DNA from 2 places in the Streptomyces sp. NPDC102402 genome. Region 2 is predicted to be linked to the other one. Evidence: riboswitches for the same ligand, from Rfam matches in the RefSeq annotation. Region 2 holds a riboswitch; the other holds the start of a gene.
The links. Region 2 has a riboswitch for glycine ahead of gcvT (glycine cleavage system aminomethyltransferase GcvT). Riboswitches for the same ligand answer to the same signal wherever they lie in the genome.

Region 1: it holds a riboswitch for glycine, as region 2 does, so the genes downstream of both, gcvP (aminomethyl-transferring glycine dehydrogenase) here and gcvT (glycine cleavage system aminomethyltransferase GcvT) in region 2, are expected to answer to the same signal.

Annotation. Positions count from the first base shown of each region.
Region 1 is NZ_JBIWKR010000018.1:8,224-23,344, reverse strand. Features, by position in the region: gene ACIRJR_RS32645 (DMT family transporter) at 1-795, opposite strand, end outside; gene ACIRJR_RS32640 (EamA family transporter) at 950-1,984, opposite strand; gene ACIRJR_RS32635 (Clp protease N-terminal domain-containing protein) at 2,052-2,582, opposite strand; gene ACIRJR_RS32630 (PadR family transcriptional regulator) at 2,786-3,382, opposite strand; gene ACIRJR_RS32625 (class I SAM-dependent methyltransferase) at 3,535-4,194, shown strand; gene ACIRJR_RS32620 (PhzF family phenazine biosynthesis protein) at 4,421-5,242, shown strand; gene ACIRJR_RS32615 (CPBP family intramembrane glutamic endopeptidase) at 5,270-6,049, opposite strand; gene ACIRJR_RS32610 (glutamate-cysteine ligase family protein) at 6,160-7,665, opposite strand; gene ACIRJR_RS32605 (hypothetical protein) at 8,158-8,772, shown strand; gene ACIRJR_RS32600 (DUF5999 family protein) at 9,062-9,268, shown strand; gene gcvP (aminomethyl-transferring glycine dehydrogenase) at 9,339-12,224, opposite strand; glycine riboswitch at 12,418-12,513, opposite strand; gene ACIRJR_RS32590 (PRC-barrel domain-containing protein) at 12,646-13,017, shown strand; gene ACIRJR_RS32585 (DNA polymerase IV) at 12,939-14,420, opposite strand; gene ACIRJR_RS32580 (MerR family transcriptional regulator) at 14,496-15,113, opposite strand.
Region 2 is NZ_JBIWKR010000023.1:24,591-39,711, reverse strand. Features, by position in the region: gene glyA (serine hydroxymethyltransferase) at 1-1,083, opposite strand, end outside; gene gcvH (glycine cleavage system protein GcvH) at 1,103-1,480, opposite strand; gene gcvT (glycine cleavage system aminomethyltransferase GcvT) at 1,571-2,698, opposite strand; glycine riboswitch at 2,866-2,963, opposite strand; gene ACIRJR_RS35020 (AAA family ATPase) at 3,137-3,835, shown strand; gene ACIRJR_RS35015 (enhanced serine sensitivity protein SseB) at 4,073-4,846, shown strand; gene ACIRJR_RS35010 (enhanced serine sensitivity protein SseB C-terminal domain-containing protein) at 5,081-5,833, shown strand; gene ACIRJR_RS35005 (ABC transporter permease) at 6,190-7,182, shown strand; gene ACIRJR_RS35000 (ABC transporter substrate-binding protein) at 7,227-8,987, shown strand; gene ACIRJR_RS34995 (ABC transporter permease) at 9,078-10,067, shown strand; gene ACIRJR_RS34990 (ABC transporter ATP-binding protein) at 10,064-11,149, shown strand; gene ACIRJR_RS34985 (ABC transporter ATP-binding protein) at 11,146-12,489, shown strand; gene ACIRJR_RS34980 (trimeric intracellular cation channel family protein) at 12,508-13,179, shown strand; gene ACIRJR_RS34975 (thioesterase family protein) at 13,231-14,097, shown strand; gene ACIRJR_RS34970 (helix-turn-helix transcriptional regulator) at 14,119-15,084, shown strand; gene ACIRJR_RS34965 (alpha/beta fold hydrolase) at 15,056-15,121, opposite strand, start outside.

The DNA.
Region 1 (15,121 bases), on a different contig from region 2:
CTCAAGCAGCATGATCACCGAAACGGTCGCCGACCGCACCGCCGCGGCCCCCGCGAAGTAGAGGGCGTAGGCGAGTGCGGTCGGCACCGCCGCCACGTAGATCATCAGTCCCAGCACCTGGCCCGCCTCGGCCGTGTGCGGTACGAGCCCCTCAGCCGCCGCCATCGGCAGCAGCCCCACGGCTCCGATCCCGAAGGCCCACGCGCTGGTGGAGAGCGGGTCACCCGCCGCGCCGTCCCTGCCGAGCCACCGGGTGAGCAGCGTGATCGCCGCGTACCCCGCGGCCGACAGCACGGCCAGCAGGAGGCCGGCGGGCCGTACCTCGGCCGGCTCGCCACCGAGCACCAGCACGGCGAGTCCGGTCAGGGCGCCGGCCACGGCGAGCAGGCCGCCCCGGCCCAGCCGCTCCCCCATGGTGAGCCGGGCGCCGACCGCGATGAGGACCGGGCCCGCTCCCAGCGTGACCACGGTGCCGACGGCGAGCCCCGTCGCCTCGACCGCCGCGAAGTACGCGCTCTGGAACACCGTGAGCCCGATGCCGGTGCCCAGGATGCGCAGCAGCCGGCGGCGGCGCGGCTCGGTCGGGGTGCGCGGCCTGCGGGGACGAAGCGCCAGAGCCCCGGCCAGCAGGACGAGGCCGCCGACACAGCGCCAGAACGACAGCGCGAGTGGCCCGAGATCACTGATCCGGAAGAGGAGGGAGGCGGCCGCGCCCGCCGTGCCCCAGGCGATTCCGGCGATGACGAGATAGACGAGGCTCCGCCCGATGGGCAGCGCGGCGACGGGGTGGGACATGTGACGCTCCAGAAGAAGGGTGGTGGTCGCTCGGCTCCGCGCGCGGGCAGCGACGAACCGCTCGGGGCGTACCCGAGCCCGGTCTTCGTCCGGAGTGGCCGCCTCGCGCTATGCGGCGGGAGGCGGAAGTACGGTCTGCGGCATGATCGCCAGCCTACGACGGGCCCGAAGGCCGGGACAACTCACCCCCGGAGCCGGACGGCTCCTGTGCGTCCGACGCCCCGGCCGCGGCGGCACCCGGGCCTGATGCCACCGGCCCGGACGGCGCCTTGGGGGCGGACGACTGCGCGATGAAGGCGCCGATCAGCACCACTCCTCCGCCCACGAGCTGCGGCGCCGAGAGGTGCTCGCCCAGCAGTACCCAGGCGAGGACGGTCGCGATGACCGCTTCGAGGCAGGCGACGACGCCCGCGACCTGGGGGGAGAGCAGGCGCACCGACACCACACCGGTGGCGTAGGCCAGCACGGTCGCGAGCAGCACGATCCAGCCGAGCAGGAGCCAGGCTGGCACGTCACGCCCGTCCATCTCCGCGCTCTTGCCGAGCACCGCCCACTCCATGCCCCAGGGCCTGGCCACGACCGTGAGCACGGCCGCTCCGGCCAGCAGGCCGTACGCGATCACCCCGACGGGATGCGGAGGTTCGGCGTCGGAGGTGCCCCCGTGCCCGGCACCCTGGTCCGAGAGGACGAAGTAGCCCACCTGGCAGCATGCCGCGCCGAGGGCGAGCAGCAGCCCGACCACGTCGAAGGTCAGCCCGGCCCACACCTCGACGACGCAGGCGAGCCCGCCGACCGCCAGCACCACACCGGCCGCCGCGGCGCGGGTGACGGGCCGGCGCTGCACGAAGCGCACCCAGCCGAGGACCAGTGCGGGCGCCAGATATTCGATGAGGAGGGCGACGCCGACCGGGATACGGGAGATCGAGGCGAAGTAGAAGGCCTGCACCCCCGCCACGGCGAACAGCCCGAACCCTGCCAGCAGAACAGGCCGCTCCCGCACCAGATTCCGGTGCCGCCAGGCGACCGGAAGCATGACGAGGGCCGCACCGGCCACCCGTAGCCACACCACGTGCAGGGGGTCCAGCCCCGCCTCGATCAGCGGCTTGGCCGCAACCCCTGAACCACCGAATGCGAAGGCCGAGGCAAGGGCCAGGCCCAGACCGGCACTTCTCCTCTGAGACGCGTGCATCGGCACATCATGGCAGCAGGCGTCAGCAGCGTCATCCCCGTCACACCTGTCCGTTGCGTGTTCATGATCACCCCTGAGCGGCCCTCGCTGCCGCGCGGGCCCGCAACCGCCCAGCCGCGACACCGGCCCGGTCCAGCACCTCGACCGCCCGGCACCGAGGATCCGCGAGAAGCGCCGCCAGCAGGTCGAGGCCGTCCGCACGGAGCTCCCCGCGCAGCTGCGCGCCACCGGCCGCGCGGTCCAGCGCCGCCGCGGCCGAGGGCGACCAACCCTCACCCCCGGATTCCCTCACGGCCGAGAAGACGCCCGAGTCCTCCTGGGTCCCCTGCCATCGGAGGCCGTATCCGATGCTGCGCTGCACGAGGTATCCGAGGACCCTGGCCAGCTGCGGCCCACCGTCGAAGACCTCCCGGACCTCGGGGTCGGACTCGACGAGGGAGTGCAGGAGATGAGCGGTGTCGACATGCCGGTCACCGTCACGCAGCGCCCGCCTGCGCGCGCCGGACGCGACCGAGGCCATGGCATCACTCAGCCCTGCACCGGCCCACGGGTGGGGCGGCTTCGCCTGCTCGGGGATCCCTGACGTCCGGAAGTGCACACCCTCAACCCCATCAGCCCCGACGGGCGAACACATCCCCGGCGCGGCCCATCCGCCATCCCGCGAAAGGCGGGGACCACAGGAAGGTTTCTCATCCGCAGGGATGAGGGCACCCCTGACGGCAGGCGCGGCGGCCGATGGCGCGGAAACCAAGGAAGGGCCCCGCGAGCGGGGCCCTTCCTCCTGCGCGTGCACCGCACAGCTCAGTCCTCGTCGGCGAGGATCAGGTACAGCTTCTTACGGGTGTCGTTGATCACCGCGAGGGCCTTCTGCCGCTGGTCGGCGGAGCCGGTCTTCCAGACCTGGCCGAACGCCTCCATCAGACCGAAACCGGCCTGGCGGATCTCGTTCACGCCCTCCCAGTCGACTCCCCGCCCCGCCTCTTCCCAAGGGGCGTCGGGGCCGGACTCGGCCTCGCCGCGCCCCAGGTCGGTCAGGGTGAACAGCTTCTTGCCGCCCTCGCTGGCACTGAGGATCAGACCCTCGTCCTCCAGCAGCTGGAGGGTGGGGTACACCGAGCCGGGGCTCGGCTTCCAGGCCCCGCCGCTGCGCTCGCCGATCTCCTGGATCATCTCGTAACCGTGCATCGGACGGTCCTTGAGCAGCGCGAGGATCGACGCGCGTACGTCGCCGCGCCGCGCCCTGCCCCGGCCGCCTCCCCGGCCTCGGCCGCCGCCGAAGGGACCGCCGCCGAAAGGCGGCCCGAACGGCCCGAACGCGGGACGGCCGCCTTCGGAGTCCCCCCATCCGGCGCCTCGGCGCCCGGGGCCGTATCCGTGGTCGTTTCCATGCGAACGCATGAGTGCGCCCCTCTCTTCGTGATGACTGTACGACTCTTCATCGAACTGTCGCGATGCCTCAACGATATATCGGAAACTATCGGCTGGCAAGGCGCGGTCCGGAGGCAAGTACGGTTCCGGGGCCGGCCACCCGCTCCCCTAGAGTCGCTCGCATGACCGAGCCCTCATACCTCGCCGCCCTCCGGGAGTCGTACGACACCGTCGCCGCCGCCTACGCGGAACGCGTCAAGTCCCCGGCGGCGCTGGATCCGTTGTCACGCGCGATGCTGGCGGCGTTCGCCGAGACCGTCCGGACGGAGGGACTCGGGCCGGTCGCGGACATGGGATGCGGTCCGGGCAAAGTCACGGCGTACCTGGCGGACCTGGGAGTCTCCGCCTTCGGTATCGATCTGTCCCCGAAGATGATCGAACTCGCCCGGCGTGCCTGTCCGGGGCTGGACTTCGCCGTGGGATCGATGACCGCGCCGCCCGTCCGGGACGGCGCGCTCGGCGGGATCCTTGCCTACTACTCCGCCCATCACACCCCGCCGGATTCGCTGCCGGCCGTGTTCGCCGGCTTTCGCCGCACGCTCGCGCCAGGCGGCCGGCTGATGATGGCCGGCCACGTGGGAGACGACGAGATCCTCCGCCCCACGCAGGCATACGGGGGCCATCCGGTGTCCTACGAGAAGCATCTGCTGCCACCGGACCGGATCGCCGGCCTCCTGGAACAGGCCGGACTCGTCGTCACCGCGCGCCTGCTTCAGGAACCGGACGAAGGAACGAAGAACAAGGTCGCCACCTTCCTGGCGCAGAGGCCCGGGCACCCGTGAGCCCCTGCGGGCCCCCGCCCGGTGCCCGGGCCCGCTACGGCCCCGGGGGCGCCAAGGCCATCCCCGGCCCACCGGGTTTCACAGCCGCGGCCCGGCAGGCCCGCCGGGTGTACGCGCCACGTGCACCGTCGCCATCCCGGCCCTCGCGTACACGGGCCGGGAACCGGGGCCGCGCATCCCGCATTGGCCTTGGACCGCACGGAACCGCACGCCTACGGTCGGCCACATGAGAATCCGCATCGTCGACGCGTTCACCGACCGCCCCTTCTCCGGCAACCCTGCGGGAGTCGTGATCCTGGACTCCGGGGCCTTCCCCGAGGCGGACCGCCTCCAGCGTGTGGCCTCCGAGGTGAACCTCGCCGAGACCGCCTTCGCGCACCCGCTGCCGCCGAACGGTGAGGCCGACTGGGCGCTGCGCTGGTTCACCCCGGTCACCGAGGTGGATCTCTGCGGGCACGCGACCCTCGCCACCGCCCATGTCCTGCACACGACGGGGGTCGCGAGCGGCACGGTGCGCTTCGCGAGCCGTTCCGGCGTCCTGCGGACCACGGCACACGAGGACGGCACCCTGACCCTGGACTTCCCCACTGCACCGCTGACGCCCGTGCCGGCCCCTCCGGGGCTGGCGGACGCGCTCGGTGCGTCGCCGCTCTCCGTCCACGACACGGGCGAACGCATCGGCGACCTGCTGGTGGAACTGGCCGACGAAGCCGCCGTACGCGCCCTTCGCCCGGACTTCCGCGCGCTCGTCGCCTGTTCCCGGCGGGGCGTCATCGCCACGGCGGCATCCGCGGACACCACGGCGGGCTACGACTTCGTCTCCCGCGGCTTCTTCCCCGGAGTCGGCATCGAGGAGGACCCGGTGACCGGCAGCGCCCACACCGCACTGGCGCCCTTCTGGTCGGCCAGGTTCGGCAGGGAGAGCCTCACAGGCCTGCAGGCCTCCGCCCGTTCGGGCCTGGTCCACACCGTGCTGCGCGGCGAGCGCACGCTGCTGACCGGCAGTGCCGTCACCGTCATCGACGGGGAACTGCTCGCCGGACTCTGAGCACGGCGCAGCCGGTCCCCTGGGGGCTCAGCCCGTGGGAAGCCAGCCCACCTTCCCCGCGAGCAGCGCGTATCCGACGAAGGCCCCGATGTCGAGCAGGGCGTGCGCGACGACCAGTGGCCCGACCCGCCCCCAGCGCCTGTACAGCAGTACGAAGACGACGCCCATGACCATGTTCCCGATGAAGCCGCCGATCCCCTGGTACAGGTGGTAAGAACCGCGCAGCACGGAACTCGCCACCAGGGCGGCCATCGGCGTCCATCCCAACTGCCCCAGCCGCCGGAGCAGATAGCCGACGACGATGACTTCCTCGACCAGGGAGTTCTGCACCGCGGAGAGGATCAGTACGGGGAACTTCCACCACACCTCGGGCAGCGACTCCGGGACCACCGTCAGGTTGAACCCCCCGGCGCGCGCCGCCAGGTAGAAGGCCAGCCCCGCACTGCCGATCCCCGCCGCCACGAGGGTTCCCCGCCCGAGGTCCGGCCATGGCCGGGTGCGGTCGAGGCCGAGGGTCCGCAGGCCGGCCCCTTCCCGGATCAGCAGGTGGGCCACCAGCGCCACCGGCACCAGGGCCGAGGCGATACCGAACAGCTGCCAGGCCAGGTCCAGCCATGGGCGTCCCGGGGCGTACGACCCGTTCAGGGTCGCGGCCTGGTCCTTGAGACCTCCCGGTTTCGTCAGCGATCCGATGAAGCTGATCAGGGCGGACACCCCGCTGGCCCCGAGGGAGAGGGCCAGCACGAGCAGCGTCTCCGACCGGAGGGTCCGCCGGGACACCTCCTCCTGAGCAATGGAATCAGCCACGCGCCCCGCCTCCACCTGTACATCTCCCGTCAGCCATGCGTCGTCATAGCTTGCCCGACGGCGTCGGCGGGGCGGGACACCGGGCGGCCTCTCCCTCGCGGGGCGCGCCCTCAGGGCGCGGGGAAGCCGACAGGCCAGGTGTGCACCGGCTCACCCGCCTGCATCAGCTCGCCGTAGCGCCGGGTCGTCGCCGCCAGTGCCCCCTCCCGTTCGAGGCCGGCCTCCAGGGCTCGGTGGTAGGTGTCGACCTGCCAGGAGGCGCCGTTCACACGGAGCCTGCAGCGCTCCTCGATCACGCCGAGGTAGCGGTCACGGTCCGAGGGCTCGATGTTCCAGGCGTCGAGCCCGGCCGCGGCGAGCGGAAGCAGTTCGTCCCGTACGAGATCCACGGCGGGCACCTTCGCCACGCCGCCCGAGCGGCCGGGGCGCGGCCAGAGCAGCTCGGCCTCGATCCCGTGCCGGCAGGCGGCATCGAAGTTCTCGGCCGCCGCCTCGAAGGGCAGCCTGGTCCACAGCGGCCGGGACTCGTCGGCGAGCGCGCGCACCAGCCCGTAGTAGAAGGCGGCATTGGCGATCACGTCGACGACCGAGGGGCCGGCGGGCAGGACCCGGTTCTCCACCCTCAGATGGGGGACGCCGTCGGCCAGCCCGTACACCGGCCGGTTCCACCGGTAGACGGTGCCGTTGTGCAGGACGAGTTCGGCCAGTGCGGGCACCCCGCCCTCGTCGAGGACCCGCAGCGGCTCCTCCTCGTCGCAGATGGGCAGCAGGGGCGGGTAGTAGCGCACGTTCTCCTCGAAGAGTTCGTACGCCGAACTGATCCACCGTTCTCCGAACCAGGTCCTCGGGCGCACCCCCTGATTGCGGAGCTCGGGTGGCCGCACGTCCGTGGCCTGCTGGAACAGAGGTGGCCTCGACTCGCGCCACAGCTCCTTGCCGAACAGGAAGGGAGAGTTGGCACCGAGTGCGATCTGGACGGAGGCGATGGCCTGCGCGGCGTTCCAGACGTCCGAGAAGCGGTCCGGTGTCACCTGCAGATGCAATTGGACCGAGGTGCAGGCCGATTCGGGCGCGATGGAGGCAGAGGTCGAGACCAATCGCTCGACGCCTTCGATATCGAGGACGAATTCCTCACCCCGCGCGGCCGCCATTTGGTCGTTGAGGAGCGTGTAGCGATCGACGTCCGACAGGTTCGCCGAAACCACGTCGTCCCGCCCGAGGGTCGGCAGGATACCGATCATCACGATCCCGGCGTCGACCTCCGCGGCCTTCCGGTGGGCATATGCGAGCCCTGTGCGCAGCTCCTCCGCCAGCTGATCGAATACCCGGCCGCTGAGCCTGTGGGGAAGAATGTTCACTTCCAGATTGAACATCCCCAGTTCTGTCTGGAAATCCCGGCTGGCGATGCGTTGCAGCACCTCCGCATTCCGCATCCTCGGCATGCCGTCCGCACCCGCGAGATTCAGCTCGATCTCCAGCCCCATGAGATTCCTGGGCCGATCGAACCTCCGCTCCGACAGGAGCCTCTCCAGCCCGTTCAGGCACTGGGTGAGCTTCTCGCGGTACGTCTGCCGATCGGACGGGGCAAAGGCACCCGCCACGACCTTCTCGCCCATCGAAGGGTCCCTCCTCGAGTGGGCGGCCCGCGGCACAGGCCGCTCGTATCACGATCGATAATGCCCCGACGAGATGATCCGTAACGCCCCCGCACCCCTCGGGTACCCGGTAGTCTGGCGACTGAAGCCGGAGGCACATTCCCAAGGCATGGGGCATATGCAGGGTGCGCGGTGGAGTTGCACCGATGAAACACCGATGAGTTTGAGCCTACCGCCACCTCGGGAAAACTCCTGGCGACAGGGGCCACGAGCGGTCCGAATCCCCAGGAACCTCGCAATTCAAAGGCTCGAATCCGCCTTGCGGGCAATACGTGGGACGGCTAGCCGAAACACCGTGTGAACATTTGTCGTATAAACTCTGCGAACGAGGCAGAGAGTTGACGCATCGGCCCGTCCGCCCCGTCACCGGCCTTCCTCTGGCCCCGCACGCCGACAGCGCCGTCTGCACCCGCCCATGCACCACCGTGTCTCCGAAGTGAGAGGCGACCCACCATGCCGCTGCATGTCTCCCCGGCCCCAGCGCCCGCACTGCGCAGCGTTCTCGCGGCACTCGGTTCTCCGACCGCGGTCCGCGAGGCCCACACGCCCGCTCTCCGGTCCGTCCAGGGATCGTTGAGCCCCGAACTCCCGCTTCCCGTCCACGTACTGGACCGGATCGTGCCCGATGAGGCCGCACCTCGCACCCGCCTCGCAGGCTGGCGCTTCCTGATCCGCAGCGGCGAGAGCGCCGTGGCCGCCGCGGACACCATGCTCACCCCCGACGGCTGGACCTTCTCGCACTTCTTCGAGGGCCCGTACATCACCTCGACCGAACTCGCCGTACGGCAGGCGGGTTCGACGACGACGCCCTACCAGCCGCGCCTGCTGTCGGTGCCCGAGCTGTACATGCTCACTCTGTGGCTGCACCACGACATCGAGGCCGACGCCGGCGGCGGCACGCTCGCACCGACCGACGTGCTGGTGCCTCTGGCACCTGCGCCTCCGGGCATCACGGCCCACCGCCCTCACCGGGTCGCGGACCTTCTCCCGGTCATGACGCTGCGCGTCACGCCGGCACCCCTTCCGGATCTTCCCGAGCTCCCGGGCCTCCTCAGATCGCCCGCCTGACCCCTCGTCCTCACGCGCCCCCGCCGAGCTTCTCGGCGGGGGCGCGTCCGTACCCGTCCGGACTAGTCCGGTCAGGTCACCCCGAACCATCCGAACGGACAGTGGAGTTGGATTGAACCGTCCGGCCGGGTGATGCGTCATGGGAGGAGCACAGCAGCTGCCGCGAAATCCCTGCGGAGAGACGCCCGTGGGGCAACACTGGGACCGGACCGACTTGATGACGGGGGCGGCCATGAATACATCGTCCAGCCGCAGGACACTCGAATCGACGCAGCGAAAGAACCCATCCATGTGCCAGCACCAGCCACCCTGCCCGACCGCTGACTCCAACGACCGGGAGGCCGCCCGCCTGATGGCTCACCACCCGGAACAGGGCTGGAGCCTCCTGTGCAATGGCGTCCTCCTCTTCGAGGACACCGGTGAGCTGCTCCCGGACGGGCAGATCATCGCCCCTCACCGGCCGCTGAGGAGCGGTCAGGTGATCAAGGCCGCCTGACCACGGCGGACGAACCACGGGGGCCGGCCCGGAGAACTCTCCGCACCGGCCCCGACGCGTCTTTGAACGCCTACTCGTCGTACGCGTCCAGCGGCGGGCAGGAGCAGACCAGGTTGCGGTCGCCGAACGCCCCGTCGATGCGGCGCACCGGCGGCCAGTACTTGTCCGAGGGCGTGACACCGGTCGGGAAGACCGCCTCCTCGCGGGTGTAGGCGTGGGCCCACTCGCCCCCGAGCGCCGCTGCCGTGTGCGGGGCGTTGCGCAGCGGGTTGTCGTCCCCGCCCCACTCGCCGGAGGCCACCTTCTCGATCTCGCCGCGAATCGCGATCATGGTGTCGCAGAACCGGTCGATCTCGGCGAGGTCCTCGCTCTCGGTCGGCTCGATCATCAGCGTCCCCGCCACCGGGAACGACATGGTCGGCGAGTGGAAGCCGTAGTCGATCAGACGCTTGGCGATGTCGTCGATGGTGACACCGGTCGCCTTGGAGATCGGCCGCAGGTCCACGATGCACTCGTGCGCGACCAGACCGGCAGGGCCGTTGTAGAGGACCGGGAAGTGCGGTTCCAGACGCTTGGCGATGTAGTTGGCCGCGAGTACGGCGACCTGCGTAGCGCGCTTCAGGCCCTCGCCGCCCATCAGGCGTACGTAGGCCCACGAGATCGGCAGGATGCCCGCCGAACCCCACGGGGCGGCCGAGATCGGGCCGACGCCCGTCTCCGGACCCGCCGCGGGCTGGAGGGGGTGGTTGGGGAGGTACGGCGCGAGGTGGGCGCGCACCCCGACCGGACCGACGCCCGGGCCGCCGCCGCCGTGCGGGATGCAGAAGGTCTTGTGCAGGTTCAGGTGGGAGACGTCGCCGCCGAAGTGGCCCGGCTTGGCGAGACCGACCAGTGCGTTGAGGTTGGCGCCGTCCACGTAGACCTGACCGCCGGCGTCGTGCACCTCGGCACAGATGTCGGCGACGTGCTCCTCGAAGACACCGTGCGTGGAGGGGTAAGTGATCATGAGGACGGCGAGCTCGTCGCGGTGGGTCGCGATCTTGGCCCGGAGATCCTCGATGTCGACCTCACCGTCGTCGGCGGTCTTGACCACGACGACCTTCATGCCGGCCATCACGGCGCTCGCGGCATTGGTGCCGTGCGCGGAGGACGGGATCAGACAGACGGTGCGTCCGTGGTCGCCGTTGGCACGGTGGTACGCGCGCACGGCCAGCAGCCCGGCGAATTCGCCCTGGGAGCCCGCGTTGGGCTGGAGGGAGACTGCGTCATAGCCGGTGACCTCGGCCAGACGCTCCTCCAGCTCACGGATGAGAGTGAGGAAACCCTGCGCCTGCTCGGCCGGCGCGAAGGGGTGCAGCGCACCGAACTCCGGCCAGGTGACCGACTCCATCTCGGCGGTCGCGTTGAGCTTCATGGTGCAGGAGCCGAGCGGGATCATCCCCCGGTCCAGCGCGTAGTCACGGTCGGCGAGCTTGCGCAGGTAGCGCAGCATCGCCGTCTCGGAGCGGTGCTGGTGGAACACCGGGTGGGTGAGGACGGCGTCGGTACGCAGCAGGCCCTCGGGCAGCGCGTCGGCCGCCTCGGTGTCCAGCGCCTCGATGTCGCCGCGGACCCCGAAGGCCGCCCAGACGGCCGCGACCCGGGAGCGCGTGGTCGTCTCGTCACAGGCGACGGAGACGTGGTCGGCGTCGACGAGACGCAGGTTGACCCCGCGCTCGCGCGCGTCGGCGACCACGTCCGCGGCCTTGCCCGGCACGCGGACGGTGAGGGTGTCGAAGTACGCACCGTGCACGACCTCGGTGCCGGAAGCCCGCAGCCCCTCGGCGAGGATGGCGGCGAACCGGTGGGTGCGCGCGGCGATCGTCCGCAGCCCGTCGGGGCCGTGGTAGACGGCGTACATGCCGGCCATGACGGCGAGCAGCACCTGTGCGGTGCAGATGTTGCTGGTGGCCTTCTCACGGCGGATGTGCTGCTCGCGGGTCTGCAGCGCCAGGCGGTATGCCTTGTCGCCGTCGGCGTCGACGGAGACACCGACGAGGCGGCCGGGCAGGCTGCGGGCGAACTTCTCGCGTACGGCCATAAAGCCGGCGTGCGGTCCGCCGAAGCCCATCGGGACGCCGAAGCGCTGCGTGGTACCGACGGCGACGTCCGCGCCCAGCTCGCCCGGCGAGGTGAGCAGCGTCAGGGCCAGCAGGTCCGCGGCGACGGTGACGATCGCCCCCAGCTCGTGCGCCTGCTCGATCACCGGCTTGATGTCGCGCACCGCACCGGAGGCGCCCGGGTACTGGAGCAGCACGCCGAAGACGCCGCGTTCGGCGATCTCCGCCGGGACGCCCTCGGAGAGGTCGGCGACGACCACCTCCACACCGGTCGGCTCGGCACGGGTCTCGATCACCGCGATGGTCTGCGGCAGGGTGTCGGCGTCGACCAGGAAGACGCCGTTCTTCACCTTGCCCACACGCCGCGCCAGCGCCATGGCCTCGGCGGCGGCCGTGCCCTCGTCGAGGAGCGAGGCACCCGAAGTGGGCAGCCCGGTGAGGTCGGCGACCATCGTCTGGAAGTTCAGGAGGGCCTCGAGCCGCCCCTGGGAGATCTCGGGCTGGTACGGCGTGTAGGCCGTGTACCAGGCGGGGTTCTCCATGACGTTGCGCAGGATCACCGGCGGGGTGAACGTGCCGTAGTAACCCAGACCGATCATCGGTGCGAGCACCTGGTTGCGGTCGGCGAGGCTCCGCAGTTCGGACAGGACCTCGGCCTCGGTGCGGGCCTCGGGGAGGTTCAGCGCCTCGGCACTCCTGATCACGTCGGGCACCGCGGCGGCGGTGAGCTCGTCGAGGGAGCCGTAGCCGACCTGGGCGAGCATCTTCGCCTGCGCCTCGGCATCGGGCCCGATGTGGCGCTGCTCGAACGGGATGCCCTGCTCCAGCTGGGAGAGCGGAGTGCGACGGGGGGTCATGGTGGAGGCCTCCTGGTCTGTCACGACCTGCGAGGGGCGCCACGGCGTGGCTGCCCGTACGGCCTCCCCCTCTGTCATCTCGACCTGAGAGCTTCACCGGCACGCCCTGGGGCATACCGGCTTTCACCGTCGGTGAGGGCGGCCCCCGCAGCGGCACGTGCCGTACGGTTCCCGTCCTGCTTTCCAGAGTGACCTCGTCCGTGCGGTACAGGGGCCTGAGAGATTCCGGGGAGGAGTTGCTCCTTCGGCGCCTCCGGATCGCTCCGGAGGACTCTCCCGCACAGGGTCAGCAGCCGTGTCCCAGCCTACCAGCGGGGTCGGGGCGTGCCGTCTCGAGTGGCCGACCTCCCGGATCTGGCCTTTCGTAGAGCCTGTGGAGCAGTCGCGACCACCTGATGCAGTTGTGACCAGTGGAGGCGCCGTGCAGACCGACATCGATCCGCGCAGCCTGATCGGCCGCAAGGCCTTCGACCGTCGAGGTGCCAAGATCGGGACGGTGGACGAGGTCTATCTCGACGACGCGACCGGTGTGCCCGAGTGGGCCGCCGTGCGCACCGGCCTCTTCACCAGGGACGCGTTCGTCCCTCTGGAGCCGAGCGAGTTCGTCGACGGGGCCCTGGTGATTCCCTTCGACCGGGCCCTGATCAAGGACGCACCCGACTTCGGCGTGGGCCGCCACCTCTCTCCCGAGCAGGAACTCCAGCTGTACCGGCACTACGGACTGGACTCGTCCCCGTCCGCCGGGAACACCCCCGACAGGGACTTCGGGAAGCTGGCCGGCCACGAGGAGTAGTCCACCGGGTCCCGCACCAGGGGGAGCGGGTCGGCCGGACTCAGTTCCGGATCGTCGACCCGGAAGGTGCGCACCCGGCCGGGCCGGGTCCACGGTTCCTCGAAACGCACGGTGACCCGGCCGACGCCGCTGCCCTGCACCCAGCCGTGGCCGTGGACCTCGTGCCTCACGTCGTGCCCGGCCGGCCAGCGCCGGGAGGCCGGCTGCTCCCCGCCCTCCCGGGCGACGGACTCGGCCGCCGCCTCCTCCGTGGTGCCGTCCTGCCGCGCGGCCGCCTCGGCAGTCGCGGACCTCTCGGCGGCCGCGGACTCCTCCGCGGCGTGCTCCGCTTCGGCGGCCTGCGCGAACAGATCCTCCTGTGTGAAGTCAGCGAGCCCCGTGACGCCGACTCCGAGCAGCCGGACGCCGCCGGTCGTGTCCACGGCCTCCAGAAGCCGCGCAGCGGCCTCCCTGACCACCGCGGGGTCGTCGGTGGGGCCGCGCAGGGTCTCCGACCTGGTGAGCGTGGAGAAGTCGTAGCGGCGCACCTTGAGGACCACGGTCCGCCCGGAGCGACCCGCGTCCCTCAGCCGCCGCACGCAGCGGTCCGCGAGCCGCTCCACCTCGGACCTGACCCGCACACGGTCGTGCAGGTCCACGTCGAAGGTGTCCTCGACCGACACGGACTTGGCGTCCCTCTCGGCGACGACGGGGCGGTCGTCGTACCCCCGCGCCATGCGGTGGAGCGCGACGCCGTGCGCCCTGCCCAGGAGCCGCACGAGCTCAGCCTCGCCCGCCTCCGCCAGGTGACTGACGACGGTCATGCCCGCGCGCCGGAGATGGTCCCCGGTGGCGGGCCCCACACCGGGGAGGGTGCGGACCGGCATGGGCGCCAGGAGCTCGCGCTCGGTACCGGGCTCGATCAGCAGCAGCCCGTCCGGTTTCGCCTCCTCGGAAGCGATCTTGGCCAGCATCTTCGAACCGGCCAGACCCACCGAACCGCTGAGTCCCGTGACCGCCTTGATCACCGTACGCAGCTGTCCGCCGATCGCGCGGGCGGAAGCCGAGTCGTCGGCGAGCCCGCCGGCCTCCAGGTCGACGAACGCCTCGTCCAGACTGAGCGGCTCCACGAGCGGTGACAGCCGGCCGAGGAGCTCCATCACCTGGTCGCTCACCGTGCGGTAGAGCGCGAAACGCGGGACCAGATACGCGGCGTTGGGCGCGAGCCGCCTCGCCTGTGCCGTCGGCATCGCGGAATGGACGCCCAGCCGCCGCGCCTCGTACGACGCGGTGGCGACCACGCCGCGCACACCGAGGCCCCCCACCACCACGGGTCTGCCCCGCAGGCTGGGCTTCGCCGCCTGCTCCGCGGAGGCGTAGAAGGCATCCATGTCCAGATGCAGAATGGTGGGCGCGGCTCTCACACGGACCGATGGTGCCCTATGCCACTGACAACCGCCCCGACCCGCGTTCGTGCCGCGCCGCCCGGCACCGCTGGTTCAGCCCGCGCGGTTGCGCCGGCGCGCCAGTTCGTCGGCCGGGTTGTGGCCCACCAGGGTCTCCCCCGTGTCGACCCGCTCCCCGTGGAGCTGGGACAGCGCCGCGTCGACATCCCGCCAGACGACTCCGACCGCGATGCCGAAGACACCCTGGCCGCCCTGGAGGAGACTCACGACCTCGTCGGGCGAGGAACACTCGTAGACCGTCGCCCCGTCGCTCATCAGGGTCATGCGCTCCAGGTCCGTGAAACCGCGCGCCCTGAGGTGCTGCACGGTGGTGCGGATGTTCTGAAGAGCGACCCCCGTGTCCAGGAAACGCTTGACGATCTTGAGGAGCACCACGTCCCGGAAGCTGTAGAGACGCTGTGTCCCCGACCCGTACGCAGGACGTACGCTCGGCTCCACGAGCCCCGTACGCGCCCAGTAGTCGAGCTGTCGGTACGTGATCCCGGCCGCCGCGCACGCCGTCGGCCCCCGGTAACCGATGTCCCCTGCCGCTGCCGCACCGTCCGCTGCCACCGCCGCCGGCTGAACCGGCTGTCTGATGGGATGGTCGGCCGCACTACCGTGCTGCCGGTACGGCCCACCCGCAGCCGCACCGTCGCCGCTGATTCTCACGCCGACCT
Region 2 (15,121 bases):
GGTGACCATCGGGGGCCGCGGGTCGTTCGGGATGGCGTTCCGGTTGACCGTGATGCCCAGCTCGTGGAGCCGGTCCTCGGCCTGCTGGCCGTCCAGCTCCGAGTTGCGCAGGTCGACGAGGACCAGGTGGACGTCCGTACCGCCGGAGAGGACGGAGACACCCACCTCGGTGACGTCCGGCTGCACCAGGCGCTCGGCGAGGACGCGGGCGCCGTCCAGGGTGCGCTGCTGGCGCTCCTTGAACTCCTCGGTCGCCGCGACCTTGAAGGAGACGGCCTTGGCCGCGATCACGTGCTCCAGCGGACCGCCCTGCTGACCGGGGAAGACCGCGGAGTTGATCTTCTTGGCGAGCTCCTGCGTCGACAGGATGACGCCGCCGCGCGGGCCGCCGAGGGTCTTGTGCGTGGTGGTCGTGACGACGTGGGCGTGCGGCACCGGGTTGGGGTGCAGACCCGCGGCGACCAGGCCGGCGAAGTGCGCCATGTCGACCATCAGGTACGCGCCGACCTCGTCCGCGATGCGGCGGAAGGCGGCGAAGTCCAGCTGGCGGGGGTAGGCGGACCAGCCGGCCACGATGAGCTTCGGCTTCGACTCCTTGGCCAGGCGCTCGACCTCGGCCATGTCCACGACACCGGTGTCGTCGACGTGGTACGGGACCACGTTGTAGAGCTTGCCGGAGAAGTTGATCTTCATGCCGTGGGTCAGGTGACCGCCGTGGGCCAGGTTCAGACCCATGATCGTGTCGCCCGGCTTCAGCAGCGCGAACATCGCGGCGGCGTTGGCCTGCGCACCCGAGTGCGGCTGGACGTTCGCGGCCTCGGCGCCGAAGAGTGCCTTGATGCGGTCGATCGCGATCTGCTCGACCACGTCGACGTGCTCACAGCCACCGTAGTAGCGGCGGCCGGGGTAGCCCTCGGCGTACTTGTTGGTGAGGACGGAGCCCTGCGCCTCCATGACCGCGACCGGAGCGAAGTTCTCCGAGGCGATCATCTCGAGGGTGGACTGCTGACGGTGGAGCTCGGCGTCGACGGCGGCGGCGACGTCCGGGTCCAGCTCGTGGAGGGAGGAGTTGAGAAGCGACATCAGTTAAGTCCCTAAGGTCTCAGTTGCCGGAGAACGCGGTGTACCCGTCGGCGGAGAGAAGGTCGTCCGGCTCCTCCGCGACGCGCACCTTGAACAGCCAGCCGCCCTCGAAGGGAGCGGAGTTCACCAGCGACGGGTCGTCCACGACGTCCTGGTTGGCCGCGGTCACCTCGCCGGTCACCGGCGAGTACAGGTCGCTGACCGACTTGGTCGACTCCAGCTCACCGCAGGTCTCGCCCGCGGTCACCGTGTCACCGACCTCCGGGAGCTGGGCGTAGACGACGTCACCGAGCGCGTTGGCCGCGAACTCGGTGATACCGACCGTGGCCACGCCGTCCTCGAGGGCCGACAGCCACTCGTGCTCCTTGCTGTACCGCAGCTGCTGGGGGTTGCTCATGACCTGAATTCTCCTGTACGCGGGGGAGTGCTGATGAACGGTGGTCTTACGGTGTGAGACACGACTGCGTCACGTGCGCGGCGCGCCGTGTCACTTCCGGCGCTTGTAGAAGGGCAGCGCCACGACCTCGTACGGCTCGTGCGTGCCCCGGATGTCGACCCCGACACCCTCGGTGCCGGGCGCGGCGTGCGCCGCGTCCACGTAGGCCATGGCGATCGGCTTGCCCAGGGTGGGCGACGGCGCGCCGGAGGTGACCTCACCCACGACCTCCCCGCCGACGACGACCGGGAAGCCCGCCCGCGGGACCCGGCGGCCCTCGGCCACCAGGCCGACGAGCTTGCGGGGCGGCGCGGTCTCCGCCCGCTCCGCCGCGGCGGTCAGCGCCTCGCGGCCCACGAAGTCGCCCTCCTTCTCGAACTTCACGACCCTGCCCAGCCCCGCGTCGAAGGGGGTCAGCGAGGTGGTCAGCTCATGGCCGTACAGCGGCATGCCCGCCTCCAGGCGGAGCGTGTCGCGGCAGGAGAGCCCGCAGGGGATCAGCCCGTACGGCGCGCCCGCCTCGGTCAGGGCCCTCCACAGCTGCTCGGCGTGGGCGGGGGCGACGAAGAGCTCGAAGCCGTCCTCGCCGGTGTAGCCGGTACGGGCGATGAGCGCGGGGACACCCGCGACGGTTCCGGGGAGACCCGCGTAGTACTTCAGTCCGTCCAGGTCGGCGTCGGTGACCGACTTCAGTACGGCCGGGGAGTCGGGGCCCTGGACGGCGAGCAGCGCGTACGCCTCGCGGTCGTCCCGCACCTCGGCGTCGAAGCCGCCGGCGCGCTCGGAGAGGGTGTCGAGGACGAGCTGGGCGTTGCCCGCGTTGGCGACGACCATGTACTCGCTGTCGTCCAGGCGGTAGACGATCAGGTCGTCCAGGATCCCGCCGTCCTCCGCGACGATCATCGTGTAGCGGGCCCGCCCCACGCCCACGGTGGCGATGTTGCCGACCAGTGCGTAGCTCAGGAAGACCGCGGCCTGCGGTCCGGTGACGGTGATCTCGCCCATGTGCGACAGGTCGAAGAGTCCGGCCCGGGTGCGTACGGCGTTGTGCTCGTCGCGCTCGCTGGCGTAACGCAGCGGCATGTCCCAGCCGGCGAAGTCGGTCATGGTCGCGCCCAGGGACCGATGCAGGGCATCGAGGGCGGTGCGGCGGGGGGCGGCGCTCGGGGCAGTGCTCATGGACATGGCTCCAGGGCATGACGACAGGGGGTGGTTCCCTCCCCATCTGTCATCGGAACCTGAGAGGTTCGCCGAGAGTCCCTGAACGGGTCCCGACGGATTCGGTCCCGCCGGGGTCGGCTTGCACCTTGGGTGGAGCCGCGCAGCGGCCCGCTTTTCAGATCTGCCTCATCCACGCGGTACGGGGCCTGAGAGATTCAAGGGAGGAACTTGCTCCTTCGGCGCCCGGTGCACACGGTGACCGGGACTCTCCCGCGCGGATTCAAACGGCCGGTATGCAGTTGGCGGGGTCATCATCGCACGCATTGGGGGAGAGTGGGGCGTCCTCGTCCGTTCGGGCGCCGGGAGCGACACGTACGGGCGGAAGCGGTTGTGCCGCATTACCTTTTCTTTACACTTCTTGGGCAGGTCAGTGGGTGAATCGGCAGGGGGAAGACGATGACGTTGCAGCGCTACGCGAGCACCGCGGGGGCGGCACGCGGTGCGATGCCCCGGCAGCCGGGCGCGCCCGCCCGCGAGCTGACGGCGGGGTGCGCGCCGGTGGTGCGTGACCTGCGGGGCGAGGGCGGGCGCGGGACGCGTGGGCTGGACTTCGCCGCCGGTGACGTGGTGGTGGTGTCCGGGCTGCCCGGCAGCGGGAAGTCGACGCTGATCCGCCGGGCCGTCCAGGAGCACGCCATCGACTCCCAGGACACCAGGGACCGCTGGGCGGCCGTCCTGCCCGGCTTACTCCCCTACGCGCTCTACCGCCCCCTGGTGCGCGTCGCGCACTACGCCGGGCTGTGGCGGGCCCTCAGGTCCGGCGGCTCCGTCGTCGTGCACGACTGCGGCACGCAGGCGTGGGTGCGGCGATGGCTGGCGCGCGAGGCCCGGCGCCGGGGCAGCACCCTCCATCTCGTCCTGCTCGACGTCACCCCCCGGGTCGCCCGGCAGGGGCAGCGGGAGCGAGGGCGCGGAGTCTCCGGGTACGCCTTCGCCCGGCACCGGCGTGCGGTGGGCCGGCTGCTCCGCGACACCGAGAGCGGCCTGCTGCCGCCGGGGTGCGCCTCGGCGGTCCTGCTCGACCGCGAGACGGCCGCCGCGATCGACCGGATCTCCTTCCCGGAGTTCCCCGAGGCGCGCCTGCCGCAGGAGTAGGGCTCCCGGGGCGGGCTGCCGAGGGGGAGCGTGCCGCACGGTTCCCGGATGTGCGGAAGGCGGGAATCCGGGCGTCACCGTTCGCATACGCACAGTTCGCGCCGGGCCGGCCGGCTGTCCGGAATCTGGACGGCACGGTGGGCATGTGCCCCGCTCCCGCCTGCGGCAGTGCCTTCGCGGCGCGGGCCGGTCTAAGGTTTCTGCCGCACAGCATGGCGAGAAAGGGACACAGACACCGTGGACATTCCGGCTCAGGCACAGGCCCCGTATCCGTCCGGGGGATGGCCGGCCAACGAGCTCGAAGAGGTGCTCAGCGCCTCGCTCGGCGTGCCCGGCTCGGGCGGGCGGCTCGTGGAGGTGCTCGGCCGCAGCCAGGTCTGGGTGCCGCTGCCGAACGGCGGCGGGCCCGACAGCGTCGGCCTCGACCTGCCGACCCTCGACATCGAGGGCGGTGCCTACGTCCCCGTCTTCAGCTCCGAGGCGCAGTTCCTCCAGTGCGTCGGCTCCCATCTCTCCTTCACCGTCGCGCCCGCGCGCGAGTTCGCCCGCGGGCTCCCGCCGCAGCTCGGCATCGCGGTCAACCCGGGCGGCGCGGTCGGGATACCCCTGCCGCCGCCGGCCGTCGCCGAACTCTGCCGGGCAGGGCGTACACCGCTCGACGGTCCGGCGAGCGGTGGCCGGGTGCGGCTCCACGAGCCGGACTGGAAGGAGGATCCGGTCGACTTCCTCTCCGCGGTGTCCGCCGAATTCCGGGCGACCGGCCTGGTGAGCACCGCGCGCAGGGCGCTGGCCAGCGTCGAGGGCGACAGCCCCGCTCTCTTCGTCGGTGTCGAACTGGCCGTCATGGACGCCGCGGCCCAGGGGGTTCTGCTGGACGCGCTGGGCCGTGCGCTGGGCCGGGTCCAGGTGCCCTGGCCGGTCAATCTCCTCCTGCTCGACGTGGCGCAGGACCCGGTCGGCGACTGGATGCTCGGGAAGGTGCGCCCGTTCTACCGGCGCGAGGGGCTCTGAGAGCGGAACCCCCACCGCCACGTGGCGTCAAGCCGGTGTCAACGGCGGCGCATAAGCTGGTTGGATGACGAGACCGCCCCGTGTGCCCGGGAGCGGTGGCACAGCACCGTGAGGCATGCGGGAACAGCGGATCGAAGAGGGGCGGGACCCAGGGTGAGTGCGTCAGGCATGGGGGCGGCCGACGGGGTATCCCCTGCTGGATCGGGACCGGGAGCACGCGGAGAGGTCGAGCACGTGCTGCGCCAGGTGACCCCCGGGCGGCTCGACGCCTACGAGGCGCTGCTGCGGTCCCTGGCGGACGGCCAGGTCTGGATGCTGCTCTGGCACGGCACGGCGGGCTCCCCCGACGCCCAGTACGGCAACATGGAGGTCGGCGGCCTGGGTTACGCCCCGTGCGTGACCTCAGCCCAGGAACTCGCGGCGAGCGGCTGGAACAGGGCCCACGAGGTCACCACCGGCCGCGACATCGCCCGCGCGCTCTTCCCCGACCGCTGGGGGATCTGGCTCAACCCGCACGCCCCCGACGGCGGTGTGGGCATCCCCTGGCTGGACCTGCGCCGTATCGCCACGGGCCTCGACCGGATGCCCGCGGGGCCGCTTCGGCTCTCCGAACCCGCCGTCGAGATCCCGCAGTTCTACGCGCTGCTGTCGCAGAACGCCCACCGGACCCCCGCCGTCCGCGCCCTGCGGCGCGCCTGGGTGCAGCCCGCGCTCGGGGTCCCGTACCTGGCGATCGGCCTGGACCTGTACGACACCGGCCGGCCGTCCGTCGACGCCGTCCGCGCGATGATGCAGCAGTCGATCGGCGTGGTCCCCGACGGCCTGCCGGTCTCCACGGTCTCGATGTCCGACGAGTACGACCCGGTCGCGATGTGGCTGCACGCCAACGCCCGGCCGTTCTACGACCGTGAGGCGCACGCCCCGGCGCCCGCCGCACCCGGCTACGGCTACCCCCCGGCCACCGGCCAGGCACCGCGCGCCTACTGAGGCGACGTCAGCCGGTGCCGGGAGCGCCGGGGTAATTGGGTACCTGTTCCACGCTGTTGGGCGTCATGTCCGCTATAGCGGATTAGCGACCGAGAGGTCCGCTCAGCAAGCACGGTTGTCCGGATAACGGAAGCCCCTTGGCAGCATCACGTTTGAGCAAACATTCCCCGTCAGGTCTGGCGGGTGATCGCAAAGTGGTTGAAGACTCACTACAGCAGGTGCTCCATGCCCGGCGTATCCCTCCTTCAAACAGGGTTCGCCGGTCGCGCACCGCCACATGAACCACATGTTGAAACGAGCCGCTACAGCGGCGGTCACAGGCCGGTCACCGTCGGCCGAGAGGGGTCCCCAGCGCAATGACGGCACCGATCGAGACCACCGGGGCGGACGCGCGGCCCGAAACGGTGCTGGAAGGCGCCGGACGCAAGGAGATCGAGGGCCGCTCGCTCGGCCGCATCGCCTGGACGCGCTTCAAGCGGGACAAGGCCGCGATGGCCGGTGGCATCGTTGTCGTGCTGCTGATCCTCACCGCGGTGCTGTCCAAGCCGCTGCAGTCCCTCCTCGGGCTCGACCCCAACGCGTTCAACCAGAGCCTGGTGGACCCGGTCCTGCTGGCGCCCAAGGGCGACTTCGGCGGGATCAGCTGGGACCACCCGCTCGGTGTCGAGCCGCAGACCGGACGCGACATCCTCGCGCGCATCCTCGAAGGCTCCTGGGTCTCCCTCGTGGTGGCCGTCGGTTCCACGCTCCTGTCCGTCGTCATCGGTGTCGTCATGGGTGTCGTGGCCGGCTTCTACGGCGGCTGGGTGGACAGCTTCATCAGCCGCCTGATGGACACCTTCCTCGCCTTCCCGCTGCTGCTCTTCGCGATCTCCATCTCCGCCTCCCTCCAGGGTGAAGCGTTCGGGATGGAAGGACTCACCCTGCGGATCGCGGTCCTGATCTTCGTGATCGGCTTCTTCAGCTGGCCCTACATCGGCCGTATCGTCCGGGCGCAGACCCTGTCCCTGCGCGAGCGGGAGTTCGTCGAGGCCGCCAAGTCGCTCGGCGCACGCGGCCCGTTCATCCTCTTCCGCGAGCTGCTGCCGAATCTCATCGCGCCGATCCTGGTCTACGCGACACTGCTGATCCCCACGAACATCCTCTTCGAGGCATCCCTGTCCTTCCTCGGCGTGGGTATCGCGCCGCCGCAGGCGTCCTGGGGCGGCATGCTCACGCAGGCGGTCGACCTCTACGAGGTGGACCCGATGTTCATGGTCATCCCCGGCATGGCGATCTTCCTCACCGTGCTGGCCTTCAATCTGCTGGGGGACGGGCTGCGTGACGCACTCGACCCTCGTGGCAAGTAATCGCGGCAGTGCCGCACCGGACTAGCGAGGGGGCTTTCCTCAGCATGCAGAACAGAAAGACAGCAGCGGCCATAGCCGTGGCCGTGGCGGTATCGCTCGGCGCATCGGCGTGCAGCAGCAGCGACTCGGGCGGTGACAGCAACGGCGGTGGGGGCAACGCCAAGGCGGACGCCGCGCTGTCGAGCATCGTCAACGCCTCCGACAAGAAGGGGGGGACGGTCACGTACGAGCACTCCAGTGGCCCGGACTCCCTGGACCCGGGCAACACGTACTACGGCTGGGTGCAGAACTTCTCCCGCCTGTACGCCCGTTCCCTGGTGACCTTCAAGCCGGCCGCCGGCAAGGAGAGCCTGGAGGTCGTCCCCGACCTCGCCACGGGCCTCGGCAAGGCCAGTGACGACGCCAAGACCTGGACCTACACGATCCGCAAGGGCGTGAAGTTCGAGGACGGCACCGAGATCACCTCGAAGGACGTCAAGTACGCCGTCGAGCGCTCCAACTTCGCGCCGGAGGCACTGTCCAACGGCCCGACGTACTTCAAGGCGTACCTCGAGGGCGGCGACAAGTACAAGGGTCCGTACAAGGACAAGTCGGCCGAGGGCCTCAAGTCCATCGAGACGCCGGACGACTACACGGTCGTCTTCAAGCTGAACAAGCCGTTCGCGGACATGGACTACCTGGCCGCGTTCTCGCAGACCGCGCCGATCCAGCAGAAGGCCGACACGGGCGCCAGCTACGTCCAGAAGATGGTCTCCTCGGGTCCGTACAAGTTCTCGGCGTACGACGAGAGCAAGGGCGCGACGCTCGTCCGGAACCCGGAGTGGGACCCGAAGACGGACCCGATCCGCAAGGCGCTCCCGGACAAGATCGAGCTGAAGCTCAACGTCAACCCGACCACGGTCGACGACCACCTCCTCAACGACGTGAGCACCGCTGACGTCGCGGGCACGGGTCTGCAGTCCAAGACCCAGCCCAAGGTCCTGGTCAAGGCCGCGGAGAAGGCGAAGACGGACAACCCGTACGCCGGTGCCCTGCAGTACATGGCGCTGAACGTCAACGTGAAGCCGTTCGACAACATCGAGTGCCGCAAGGCCGTTCAGTACGCGGTCGACAAGCAGAGCCTGATCGACTCGATCGGTGGCTCGGTCAAGGGCGACCCGGCCACCACGGTCATCCCGCCGACCGTCGCCGGATACAAGAAGTTCGACCTGTACCCGACCGAGGGCAGCAAGGGCGACGCCGCGAAGGCCAAGGAGCACCTCACCAAGTGCGGTAAGCCCAACGGCTTCAAGACCACGCTGACGGCCCGCTCGGACCGTCCCGACGAGATCACCGCCGCCACGCAGCTCCAGGGCAGCCTGAAGGCGATCGGCATCACCGCCGAGATCAAGCAGTTCCCGGCGGACAAGTACTTCACCGACTTCGCCGGTGTCCCCGAGTGGGTCCACAAGAACAACGCGGGCATGATGATGATGCAGTGGGGCGCCGACTGGCCGACCGGCTTCGGCTTCCTCGACCAGATCGTCAACGGCTCGGCCATCAAGCCCTCGGGCGGCACGAACCTGATGGAGCTCGACGACAAGGGTGTCAACGAGGCCCTCATCAAGGGCATCGGCACGGTCGACACCACCGAGCGCAACGCCGCCTGGGGCGAGGTCGACCAGAAGGTCATGGAGAACGCCTCCCTCGTTCCGCTGGTCTACCGCAAGAACCTGCTCTACCGCCCGGACTCCGCGGCGAACGTCACGGTCACGGACGCGTACCTCGGCATGTACGACTACGTGTTGATGACCTCGACCAAGTAACACCTGTTCCTCGACAGCATCCCCTGAAAGGCAGGTGAAGGCGCCGGGCCGGCGGGCGTACCCCGTCCGCCCGCCCGGCGCCGCACGGCTGTGGCTGCGTACATCATTCGACGCGTATTCGCCGCGGTGTTGCTGCTGCTGGTGGTCAGCGCAGTCACGTTCGCGATCTTCTTCCTCGTTCCCCGGCTCGGCGGCCAGACCGTCGACTCGATGGCCGCCCAGTACGTCGGGAAGAGTCCCGACCCCGACGTCATCGCCGCGGTCAAGAAGAACCTGGGGCTCGACCAGCCCCTCTATCTGCAGTACTGGCACTTCGTCAAGGCCATCGTCGTCGGCGCCGAATACCAGTTCGGTCCCGAGCCGGTCACCTGTCACGCGCCGTGCTTCGGCTACTCCTTCAAGACCCACACCGAGATCTGGCCGCAGATCATCGACCGCATCCCGGTCACGCTGTCGCTGGCCGTCGGCGCGGCCGTCCTCTGGGTGATCTCCGGTGTCGCGACCGGCGTGGTCTCCGCCCTGAAGCGGGGATCGGTCTTCGACCGCCTCTCGATGGGCGTGGCCCTCGCGGGTGTCTCGCTGCCGATGTTCTTCACCGGCCTCGCCGTGCTGGCGCTGTTCGGCAACGGTGACTACGTGCCCTTCACCCAGAACCCTGCCGAGTGGGCCGGGGCCCTGGTGCTCCCCTGGTGCACGCTCGCCCTCCTGTACTCGGCGCTCTACGCCCGGCTCACCCGCGCGGGGATGCTGGAGACGATGAGCGAGGACTACATCAGAACCGCCCGGGCGAAGGGGCTCAAGGAGCGCAAGGTCGTCGTCAAGCACGGACTCCGCGCTGCGCTCACCCCCCTCATCACCATCTTCGGCATGGACTTCGCGCTGCTGCTCGGCGGCGCCGTCATCACCGAACGTGTCTTCTCCTTCCAGGGCATGGGTGCCATGGCCATCGAAGGTGTGACCAAGGCCGACCTGCCCAAGGTGATGGGCGTGACGCTCGTCGCCGCCTTCTTCATCGTCATCTGCAACCTGCTGGTGGACCTCGTGTACGCCGCGATCGACCCCCGGGTGAGGCTCTCATGAGCGACGCAATCAAGAAGGACTCCCCGGTGGCGGACGTTCCGGCCCCGCGGTCGGGCGACGACGGGCACTTCCTGTCCGTACGCGACCTCAGCGTCCACTTCGACACCGACGACGGTCTGGTCAAGTCCGTCGACGGCGTCAGCTTCGACCTGAAGGCCGGCCAGACGCTCGGCATCGTCGGCGAGTCCGGCTCCGGCAAGTCCGTGACCTCTCTGGGGATCATGGGTCTGCACACCTCGGAGCGGGCCCGGATCGGCGGGGAGATCTGGCTCGACGGCGAGGAGCTCATCGGCGCCGGTCCCGAGCGCGTACGGCAGCTGCGGGGCCAGAAGATGGCCATGATCTTCCAGGACCCGCTGTCGGCCATGCACCCCTACTACAGCATCGGCGCACAGATCGTCGAAGCCCACCGGGTGCACAACAAGGTCGACAGGAAGACCGCGAAGAAGCGCGCGGTCGAGATGCTCGACCGCGTCGGGATCCCCGAGCCGCACCGCCGCTACGAGGACTACCCGCACCAGTTCTCCGGCGGCATGCGCCAGCGCGCCATGATCGCGATGGCGCTGGTCAACAACCCGCAGCTGCTGATCGCGGACGAGCCGACGACCGCCCTCGACGTCACCGTCCAGGCGCAGATCCTCGACCTCATCCGCGATCTCCAGAAGGAGTTCGGCTCCGCGGTGGTCATGATCACCCACGACCTCGGCGTCGTCGCCGAGATCGCGGACCACCTGCTCGTGATGTACGCGGGACGCTGCATCGAGCGCGGCAGCGCCGAGAAGGTCTTCTACGAGCCCCAGCACCCCTACACCTGGGGGCTGCTCGGCTCGATGCCGCGCATCGACCGGGAGCAGACCGAGCGGCTGATCCCCGTCAAGGGCTCGCCGCCCAGCCTCATCAACGTCCCGTCGGGCTGCGCCTTCCACCCGCGTTGCCCGTACGCCGACGTCCCGAAGGACAACATCACCCGCACCGAGCGTCCTGAGCTGCAACTGGTCAGCGACGGGCACTACTCCGCGTGCCACATGTCGCGTGAGCAGCGCGACCGGATCTGGACCGAAGAGATTGCGCCGAAGCTGTGACTGATCTGAACGAGAAGACTCCCGCGTCTCCCGCGGCGGGGTCGGAAGGGTCCGGGTCCGAGCCGCTCCTCAAGGTCGAAGGCCTGGTCAAGCACTTCCCGATCACCAAGGGTGTGCTGAGGCGCAAGGTAGGGGCGGTCAGGGCCGTGGACGGGCTCACCTTCGACGTGCGCCCCGGGGAGACCCTGGGCGTCGTCGGCGAGTCCGGCTGCGGCAAGTCGACCATGGGGCGGCTGGTGACCCGTCTGCTGGAACCGACCGGCGGCACGGTCGAGTTCCAGGGGCGCGACATCACGCACATGTCCGCGGGACGGCTCCGGCCGATGCGCCGCGACATCCAGATGATCTTCCAGGACCCGTACGGCTCGCTCAACCCGCGCCACACGGTCGGCGGGATCGTCGGCACCCCCTTCCGGCTCCAGGGCGTGAAGCCCGAGGACGGCGTGAAGGCGGAGGTGCAGCGGCTGCTGGAGCTGGTGGGGCTCAACCCCGAGCACTACAACCGCTATCCGCACGAGTTCTCCGGCGGCCAGCGTCAGCGCATCGGGATCGCCCGGGCCCTCGCGCTGAAGCCGAAGCTGGTCGTCGCGGACGAGCCGGTCTCGGCGCTGGACGTGTCGATCCAGGCGCAGGTGGTGAACCTGCTGGACGACCTCCAGGAGGAGCTCGGCCTCACGTACATGATCATCGCGCACGACCTGTCGGTCATCCGCCACGTCTCTGACCGGATCGCGGTCATGTACCTGGGCAAGATCGTCGAACTGGCCGACCGCAACTCGCTGTACGAGGCGCCGATGCACCCGTACACGAAGGCGCTCATGTCCGCGGTGCCGGTTCCGGACCCGCGCCGGCGCGGTGCGAAGAGCGACCGCATCCTGCTCAAGGGTGACGTGCCGTCGCCGATCTCGCCGCCCAGCGGCTGCCGCTTCCACACCCGGTGCTGGAAGGCGACGCAGGTCTGCAAGACCACCGAGCCGCCGCTGCTCCAGCTGAAGACCGGGCACCAGGTGGCGTGCCATCACCCGGAGAACGGGGAGGACCAGGCGCCGGGCGACGCGCCGCTCGTCGCGGACGTCATCACGGTGAAGTCGACCGGTGCCGCGGAGCAGGCGGGGAAGTCCGCCGGGCCCGTGGAGCCGGAGGCCGCTGGGGAGCCCGCCGCGTCGGGTGAGGCCGCCGGGCCGGTGGAGCCCGTCGCGCCGGGCGAGGCCGATGACGCACCCGCGACGGAGTCGGCGGCGGCCGAGGCGCCGGAGCAGCCCGCCGGGTCCGCCGCCGACGAGGACGACAGGGCCGCCGCCGCACCGTCCGCGACCGCGGAGGACGAGCCGAAGAGGTAGTACCGGCACAATTGCCCGGTGCTCACCGAACTCTTCACCCCCTCCGTCCAGCACGCGCTCGACATCGTGGGAATCTTCGTCTTCGCGATCTCGGGCGCCCTGCTCGCCGTACGCAAGAACTTCGATGTCTTCGGCATCGCGGTCCTCGCGGAGGTGACGGCGCTGGGCGGAGGGATCTTCCGTGACGTGATGATCGGCGCGATCCCTCCGGCGGCCTTCACCGACCTCGGCTACTTCCTCCCCCCGCTGGTCGCCGCCGGCCTGGTCTTCTTCCTGCATCCGCACGTGGAGCGCATCCAGGTCGGCGTCAACGTCTTCGACGCGGCGGGCCTGGGGCTCTTCTGTGTGTCCGGCACGATCAAGGCGTACGAGTACGGCCTCGGCCTCACCTCCTCGGCCGCCCTCGGGCTGGCCACCGCGGTCGGCGGCGGTGTGCTGCGCGACGTCCTGGCCAACGAGGTGCCCTCGCTGCTGCGCTGGGACCGCGACCTGTACGCCGTGCCCGCGATCGTCGGAGCCACGATGGTCGTCCTCTGCATCCGGTTCGACGTCCTCAACGCCTACACCAGCGGCACCGCCGTGATCACCGGGTTCGTCCTGCGGCTGCTGGCCATGCGCTTCCACTGGCGGGCCCCGCGCGCCTACAACAGGCGGTCCGCCACCGAGGAGGAGAGCCCCGTCGTCATCTGACGGCAGCAAAAAGCTACCGCTCAGTAATGCGATCGGTGTACCGTGCATGCCATGGCACAGGCAGCAGCGCAGGAGTCGCGCGCAGTACAGGCGACCATCGGTGACAGCGAGTTCGACCGCGACACCGCCGTCACGCTCCGGGAGGAGGGCGTCTACGACGCGGAACTCTCCGCGGGCTGGACGATCATCCGCGCCGTCAACGGCGGCTATCTGCTGGCCATGCTGGGCCGCGCGCTCGGTGAGGCGCTCCCGCACTCCGACCCCTTCTCCGTCTCGGCCCACTACCTCACGGCCTCCGTGCCCGGCCCCGCCGTGATCCGCACCCAGGTCGTCCGCACCGGCCGCACCCTCTCCACCGGCGAGGCCTCGCTCTTCCAGTTCGCGGAGGACGGCTCGGAGATCGAGCGCATCCGGGTGCTGGCCACCTACGGTGAGCTGGACGGTCTGACCGGCGAGATCCGTACGACCGCCCGGCCGCCGGCCATCCCGCCCCTGGACCAGTGCCTCGGGACGAGCGACGGCACGGCGCCGATCCCCGGCAGCTCCGCCATCACCGAGCGGCTCGACATCAAGCTCGACCCTGCGACGGTCGGCTGGGCCGTCGGTGCCCCCTCGGGCAAGGGCGAGATGCGGGGCTGGTTCGGGCTCGCGGACGGCCGCGACGCGGACCCGCTCTCCCTGCTGCTGACCGTCGACGCCCTGCCGCCGACCTCCTTCGAGCTGGGGCTGAAGGGCTGGACGCCCACCATCGAGCTCACCACGCACATCCGCTGCCGTCCCGCCCCCGGGCCACTGCGCGTCTCCATCACCACCCGCAATCTCGCGGGCGGCTTCCTGGAGGAGGACGCGGACGTCTGGGACAGCGCCGACCGCCTCGTCGCCCAGTCCCGCCAGCTGGCCCGCGCCCCCCGGGGCTGACCCCCGCGCCATGATGGTGCGGTGAAGTCCGACCGGCTGCTCTCCGTCCTGCTGCTGCTCCAGACCCGCGGCCTGGTGCCCGCCGGTGACCTGGCCGAGCGCCTCGAAGTCTCCGTACGCACCATCTACCGGGACGTCGAGGCGCTCTCGGCCTCCGGCGTGCCCGTCTACGCGGAACGCGGGCGGAACGGCGGGATCGCACTGCTGCCGGGATTCCGTACGGACGTCACCGGGCTCACCGCCGACGAGGCGCGCTCCCTGTTCGTCCTCGCCGCACAGGGGGTCCACTCGGCACTCGGACTGGACGCCGCTCTGGGGTCGGCGCTGCGCAAGGTGATGGCCGCCCTCCCGGCCCCGCACCGCCCCGCCGCCGAACAGACCGGCCGCCGCATCCTGGTGGACCCGGTCCGCTGGATGAGCGGACCGCAGGACGCCGTCGACGTGGGCGAGCTGCACGACGCGGTCTTCGCCGACCGGAGGCTGGTGCTCCACTACCGGCACAGCGGTACGGACACCCCGCGTGCCTACACCGTCGATCCGTACGGCCTCGTCGTGAAGGCGGGCGTCTGGTACCTGACCGCCGACCTGGACGGTGAACCCCGGCTCTTCCGCGCGGACCGGGTGGAGCGGGCGGTCCTCACCGGGGAGCCCGTGGTGCGCAGGGAAGGCGTGGAGCCCGCCGGCGTCTGGGAGGAGCTGCGCCGTCAGGTCGAGGACCGGCAGGGGGACGTGCGGCTCCGGGTACGCGTCCACCGCTCCAGGCTGGACCTCTTCGTGCGTCTCCACGCGGGGGTGCTGACCGGCCGCCCGGAGCCGGAGCCGGCGGGGGAGTGGCTGCTCGCCGGGCTGGCCGTGCCCGAGCTCGGGTGGGTGCGTTCCCTGCTCTCGTTCGGCCCGGACCTCGAAGTGCTGTCGCCCCCGGAGGCCCGCCGCCTGCTCGTCGAAGCCGCCACCGCGGTCACGGAGCTGTACGCAGGAAACGGGTGAGCGCCGCGGTGAGCTCGGCGGGAGCGTCCTCCTGCAC